2 regions of the Devosia sp. Root105 genome follow, and region 1 is predicted to be linked to the other one. Evidence: riboswitches for the same ligand, from Rfam matches in the RefSeq annotation. Region 1 holds a riboswitch; the other holds the start of a gene.
What was found. Region 1 has a riboswitch for thiamine pyrophosphate ahead of ASC68_RS05260 (YkoF family thiamine/hydroxymethylpyrimidine-binding protein). Riboswitches for the same ligand answer to the same signal wherever they lie in the genome.

Region 1 (3,400 bases):
ACCGGTGCTGCGGGTTGAGCCGGGAGCCACCGTCACGATCGAGACGCTCACCCAGCATTCCGGCGACGACTGGGATCGGATGGTGGCGGGGGATGCTGGCGCCGAAAGCGTCTTCGGCTGGACGAGTGAAGGCAAGAACATCGACCGGCGCGGAGCCGGACCGATGAACGCCTCGGTGTTCGGGCGCGGCGCGGGCGAAGGGTTCGGGGTGCATATCTGCACCGGCCCCATCTACGTGCGCGGGGCGGAGCCCGGCGACGTGATCGAGGTTGAAATCATCGACATCCGGCCCCGGCCCAGCGGCAATCCGCTGCACACCGGCAAGGCCTTCGCCTCGAACGCCTCGGCCTGGTGGGGGTACCAGTATGGTGATCTGCTCGACCGGGCGAAGCGCGAGACCGTCACCATCTTCGAGATCGATCTCGAGCGCCCCCAAGAGGCTCGTCCGCTCTACAGCTACGTGTGGCAGCCGCAGGCCGATCCGTTCGGCGTCGTGCACAAGACCATGGATTACCCCGGCGTACCGGTCGATCACACTCTGGTCGAGCATCGCGCCGTGCTCGAAGGTATCGCCATTCCGGCGCGCCTGCATTTCGGCTTCGTGGCGCTGGCGCCGCGGGAGTCCGAACTCGTCGATTCTATCCCGCCGAGCTATTTCGGCGGCAATATCGACAATTGGCGCGCCGGCAAGGGGTCCCGGATCTACCTGCCGGTATCGGTGGAGGGCGGCCTGCTCTCGATGGGCGACGGGCACTTCGCCCTGTCCGACGGCGAGATCAACGGCACTGGGCTTGAATGCTCGCTGACCGGTGACATCCGCATCCGCCTCCACAAGGCTGGAGCCGCCGACGCAGCGGCCTGTGTCACCGGGCTCAAGGCGCCGTTGATCGAGACCCCCGACAGTTGGGTGATCCAGAGTTTCAGCCACCTCAACTACCTGCGCGATCTCGGTCGCAATGCCCAGGCTGAGGTCTATCAGAAGTCGACCGTGGACCTGGCGCTGCGCAACGCCTTCCGGCAGACGCGCCGGTTCCTGATGGACGTCTACGGACTGAACGAAGACGAGGCGCTGACCATCATGTCGCTCGCCGTCGATTTCGGCGTGACCCAGGTTGCGGACGGCAACTTCGGCGTCCATGCCGTTATCGACAAGGCGATCTTCCGCGGTCGCAGCATGCGCTAGCCGAACCTAGCGAGTACGAAGCCGGCCCGCGTCAACCCGGTGCATACTGCGTCCGGCCAATGATGGGCACGCCAGCGCCAATCAACCCAAATCCGAAAGCCACCTCTTCCAGAGCCGACCCAACCGTGGTCTAAGCAACGCCATCCACAGGGGTGCTCCGTATTGCCGGGGCTGAGATGCTGCACGCTAAGTGCGCGGACCCTAAAGCTGATCTGGGTAATACCAGCGGAGCGAGGCGGGCGATGTTTTCCGGCGCACAGATTTCCCTTTATCCCATGGCCGACGATTTCGTCGGCGTCATCCTGTCGGCGCTTGGCGCGCTCGATCCCTATCGGGACCGGCTGCGCATCGAGACCGACGATCTCTCGACCCTCCTGGTCGGGCCGCCGGAGGTGTTGTTTCCGGCCATGCGCGACCTCTTCGTCGCAGCGGCGCAGGCCGGCAAGCATGTCACCTTCTCAGCCGCCATTTCACGCGGCTGTCCTGGTGAGCCCGATGAGGCGATCTGCAACACCAACGCGCTCGCCGATCCGCTCGAACCGCTGGCCGTCCGCCAGGCGACCGCCCATGCGGCTGTCGCCTCGGCAGCCGCAACCGGCCAATCCATAGCCGCCCAGTTCTCGCTTTACGTGATGGGCACCGGCCAGCACATGGACGAGATCTATGGCTGCATCGACTTCCTGAAGAGCTCAGGTGTGTTCGATCGCTCCAAGCACTTCTGCTCGGTGCTGCGCGGCGATGCCGGTCCGGTGTTTGCGACGCTGGCCGAGGCCTTCTGCCGGTTCGGGCCGCCCGAAGGACACGTCACCATCGACCTGACCGTTTCCGCGAACAGCCCGACCGCCCGCTAAGGCACGTCTGCTTTTCCTTCAAGGTCCATGTCGATGCCTTTCATCCGCCCGGTCGCGGCACGCGCCGCAACAGCCTTCAGCCGCCTGTGGCCTGCCCTGCTCTCGGTCGGCGGCCTGATCCTCCTCTGGGAGGCCTATGCCCAGTTTTCGGGGATCCCACCGACCACACTGCCCTCGCCCTCCCGGGTGCTGATGCAGGCCGCACTGCAGCATCGGGCACTGTGGGACAACACGCTCCCCACCCTCACCGCCACCCTCCTCGGCTTTGCCTGCTCGGTCTCGGCCGCCTTCGCCTTTTCGGTGCTGATCGACTTCTTCCGGCCGCTGCGGCGCGCCCTGCTGCCGGTCTTTGTCATCAGCCAGACCCTGCCGATGATCGCCATCGCGCCGCTGGTGGTGCTGTGGTTCGGCTTCGGCCTCGCGCCCAAGATAATGCTGGTGGCGCTGGTCACCTTCTTTCCAATGCTGATCGCGCTGGTGCAGGGCTATGCCGCCACCGCCGACGAGATCGAGCAACTGGTGGCCTCGATGGGTGCGCCACGCTGGCGCATCTTCCTCATCGCCCGCCTGCCCTCGGCCCTGCCCTTCTTCTTCGCCGGCCTCAGGATCTCCATCACCTATGCCGTGGTCGGCGCGATCTTCTCCGAGTATGCCGGCGCGGCCAAAGGGCTTGGCATCTATATCCTCAACGCCAAGAACAACTTCCGCCCCGACCTCGTGCTGGCCGCCGTCACGGTCAGCGCCACCTTGACGCTGCTCCTGTTCGGAGCGACCGTTCTGATCCAGCGCCTGTCGATGCCCTGGCTGCGCCTCTCCGGGAGCGAAAGCCTATGAGCGCCGCGCGCCTCGAACTGCGCGGCATCGCTAAAGCCTTCGGCGATCTCCAGGTGTTGGGCGAGCTGTCCATCGCCGTTGGCAAAGGCGAGTTCGTTTCCATTCTCGGCCCATCCGGTTCGGGTAAATCCACCATCTTCAAGCTGTTGACCGGGGCCTTGCGCCCCGACACCGGCGCCATGCTGTTCGATGGCGCCCCGCTTCAGCCCGACCACCGCCCTTTCGCCTTCATGCCGCAGCGCGACGCCTTGATGGATTGGCGGCGGATCATCGACAACACGACATTGGGCCTCGAGGTGCAGGGCATCGGGCGCACCGCGGCGCGCCGGCGCGTGGCGCCACTGTTCGCCGAGTTCGGCCTTTCCGGCTTCGAGCACCACTATCCTGCCCAGCTCTCCGGCGGCATGCGCCAGCGCGCGGCGCTGCTCCGTACCGTGGTGCAGGACAAGGACATGCTGCTGCTCGACGAGCCGTTCGGCGCGCTCGATGCTCTCACCCGCGCCGATATGCAACGCTGGCTCGAAACCATGTG
Region 2 (3,400 bases), on a different contig from region 1:
CGGGCAGCATCCCGGCATTGCGCACCAACAGGAACGCGCCGAGCGACAGCACTACGGCCGGCACCGCCAGATAGGCATAGGCCGGGGCGCCGATGCCGACGCGGAGCAGCGGGATGCCGGAGGCGGCGCGGCCCATGCCGATGCCGAGCGCCAAGAGCAGGGTGAGCAGCGCCGAGCCGGAACCGAGCAGGAGACTGGTGCCGAGCGCCTTCCAGAAGCTGAGGCGGCTCGCCACCTCGATGATGCCGGGCCCAATGCCGTCGATGAGGATGGCGAGCAACGGCAGCGCGAAGCCGACGATGCCGAAGACGAGGACGGTCCATTGCGCGATGCGCGCGGCAGTCCCGTCACGCCAGCGCGGCGGGGTCGAGCCGCCGGTGCTGGCCGATATGGGCGCAAAGGCAGACGCGGCGATGATGATGGCCGAGCAGATGCCGATCTGCACCAGCGCCAGGGTGACGGCACCGCGGAGGTCGAAATCAAGGCGCACCGCGGCGTAGATCGCCACTTCCAGCGTCTGGTTGGCTGGGCCGCCGCCGAGCAGCAAGACGATGGGGAAACTGGTGAAGGCGAGGAGGAAGATGATGGCGGCGAGGCCGGGCAGCGTGGTGCGCAGCATCGGCCAATCAATCACCTCAAAGCGCTGCCAGGCGCCGAGTCCGAGGCTCTGGCCGGTCTTCAGGCGCTTTTCCGGAATGGCATCGAGCCGGGCGAGGAGGATACGGGCGGCGAACGACGCATCGAGGATGACATGGGCAGCGAGAATGCCGCCGAGGCCGAACAGCGGCACCTCGAGCGGGTGGCCGGTTACGGCCAGCGAGAGCTGGTTGACCCAGCCGGCGCGGCCCCAGACCGAGAGCAGGCCGAAGGCGACGATCAGGCCGGGGGTGACGATGGCGGAGGCGAACAGCCCGACGATCAGGTCGCGGCCGGGGAAACGCAGCCGGTTCAGCGCCCAGGCCAGCGCCGTGCCGACGAGCAGCGACAGTACGGTGGTGAGCCCGGCCTGGATGGCGGTCATCGACACCAGGTGCCAGACGTCGACGCTCGATTGGCGTGACGGTTCGCCCGCCGCGGTGGCGAGGATCGCCAGCAGCACCAGCGCCACCAGCGTGGCGATGGCCGCTGCGATGCCCGCCCCGGCGATGAGCCGGAGCGGACGGTGCGGCAGCACCAGGTTACTGGAGCGCGGCGAGAGCAGCATCGACCCAGGCCCGGCCATTGGCGGCAAGCGCGGCTTCGTCGATCGCCAGCACTTTTGCCGGCGGCTTGCCGAACTCGGCGGGCAGGTCGGCGCCGAGGTCGATCACCGGATACATCCAGTTGGTAGTGGGGATGATCTTCTGCGCTTCCGGCGTCGTGAGGTAAGCGAGGAAGGCCTTGGCGAGCTCCGGTTGATCGGAGCTCTTCAGCACGCCGGCCACCTCGACCTGCGCGACATAGCCTTCGGTGAAGGGGGCATAGGCGTAGTTGTGCTTGTCTTCGGCGATGGCGTGATAGGCGGGTGAGGTGGTGTAGCTCAGCACCATGTCAGCCTGGCCGTCGAGGAACAGGCCATAGGCTTCCGACCAGCCGCGGGTCATGGTGAGAACGTGCGGCTTCAGGCCCTTCCAGATCTCCGGCGCGCGGTCGCCATAGGCGGCCTCGACCCACAGCACATTGCCGAGGCCGGGTGTCGACGAGCGCGGGTCCTCGATGACGATCTTGAAGCTCGCGGGCAGCGCGATGAGCTCCTCGAACGAGGTCGGCGGGTTGGGCGTCTTCTGCTTGTCATAGACAAAGGCGAAATAGCCGTAATCGAAGGGCACGAACTCGGCGTCGTTCCACGGCAGCACCAGGCCCTCAGGAGCGAGGCCGTGCGGGGCAAACAGGCCGGTGGCGCGAGCTTCGCCCGAGGTCGCGGTATCGAGGCCGAGCACGACATCGGCCTTGGTCGCGGTGCCCTCGAGCTGCACCTTACGGAGGTTCGAGATAGCGTCCTCGGAGGTCGTCCACTCGATGGTGCAGTTGCAGGTCTGCTCGAAGCCGGCCTTGAGGCCGGGGCCGGGCCCCCATTCGGCGGCGAAGCCATCATAGGTGTAGATGTTGAGGATCGGCTTGTCCTCGGCGAGGACAGGCAGGGCGGTGGCGCAGATGACTGCCGCCAACGCGAAGTGTGCGAACGAGCGCATAAATCGTTCCCTTCGGTTGCGGCCATGTGAATGAAGGGGACGTCAATGGATCGGACGCTGTCGCGCCCTTGCCATCTCGAACTTCCTCCGCCAGCATGACCTGGTTCAGGTTCAATGGGTAACTCTCAGCTCCGGAAGGCCCGGAACACCCCAGCGAGACAGCTGACAGATAGACAGAGTTTTCCCTCCGTGCAAGCGCGTGCCCCCCAGACTTCCGTTGCGGTCTTTGACGACCTGATGGTCATCGTTGGCGGCGGGACGGTCGATTTCGACCTCCTGCGCGAGCTCTACGCTTCGGGCGGCCATCTGGTCGGAGCCGATGGCGGAGCCGACCAGATCGTCGAGGCCGGCCTCAAGCCCGAGCTGATCATCGGCGATTTCGATTCGCTGAAGAACCCGCACTCCTGGCTGGGCAAGACCCGGCTAATGCAGATCAGCGAACAGGAAACCACCGATTTCGAGAAGTCGCTCTATTCGACCCGCGCCCCGGTAACGGTGGCGCTGGGGATGACCGGTCGACGCTTCGACCACACGCTGGCCGCGCTCGATGCGGTGGCCAAATATGCGGCAAAGCGGAAGATCGTGCTGGTCGACGAAGAGGACGTGGCGCTGCCGCTGACCAAGGCGTTCTCGTTCACCGTCGATCCGGGCGAGCGCGTCTCGATCCACCCGCTGGCGGCGATAACCTTCTGGACTTCGGAAGGGCTGAAATACCCGCTCGACGCGGTGAAGCTCGCGCCAGGGGTGCGGACGGGCACCTCGAACGAGGCGCTGACCGGGCCGTTCCGGATCGTGCCGGAGGAAGGCGTGCATGCGCCGTATTTGCTGATCCTGCCGCGGAAGTACTTGGCGCAGCTGATTGCGAAGCTGCTGCTGGAGAAACGCTGACTGATAGAGACGGCCCCCTCCCATCCTCCCCCATAAAGGGGGAGGTGCCGCATCGAGTTTCAGGCACTATCGGGCCACAAGCCCGACTCTTCACCTCCCCCTTTATGGGGGAGGCCGGAAGGGGGCCGTCTCTATCGGTCGAAAACCCCCGTTCCGGCGAAATTCCGCCCAAATCCCCGCTACATGTCGCGGTCTTTAAGAGCTTGGGGCCATTCGTGAAAGTTCTGATTGCAGCATTATTGCTGAGCCTTGCCGCCGTGTCCGCGAGCCGGGCGGAAGTGGTATGCACGTTGATAGTCGACGCCGAAAGCGGCGCGGTGCGGCTGCAGGAGGGCGGCGGT

Region 2: linked by a shared signal. The riboswitch ahead of thiB (thiamine ABC transporter substrate binding subunit) and the one ahead of ASC68_RS05260 (YkoF family thiamine/hydroxymethylpyrimidine-binding protein) in region 1 are both predicted to bind thiamine pyrophosphate.

The regions. Positions count from the first base shown of each region.
Region 1 covers NZ_LMCR01000001.1:1,099,200-1,102,599, reverse strand. The annotation lists gene ASC68_RS05265 (acetamidase/formamidase family protein) at 1-1,183, shown strand, start outside; TPP riboswitch at 1,322-1,435, shown strand; gene ASC68_RS05260 (YkoF family thiamine/hydroxymethylpyrimidine-binding protein) at 1,426-2,034, shown strand; gene ASC68_RS05255 (ABC transporter permease) at 2,062-2,868, shown strand; gene ASC68_RS05250 (ABC transporter ATP-binding protein) at 2,865-3,400, shown strand, end outside.
Region 2 covers NZ_LMCR01000017.1:393,042-396,441, forward strand. The annotation lists gene ASC68_RS20415 (hypothetical protein) at 1-1,204, opposite strand, end outside; gene thiB (thiamine ABC transporter substrate binding subunit) at 1,179-2,171, opposite strand; TPP riboswitch at 2,237-2,334, opposite strand; gene ASC68_RS20425 (thiamine diphosphokinase) at 2,409-3,059, shown strand; gene blaOXA (class D beta-lactamase) at 3,275-3,400, shown strand, end outside.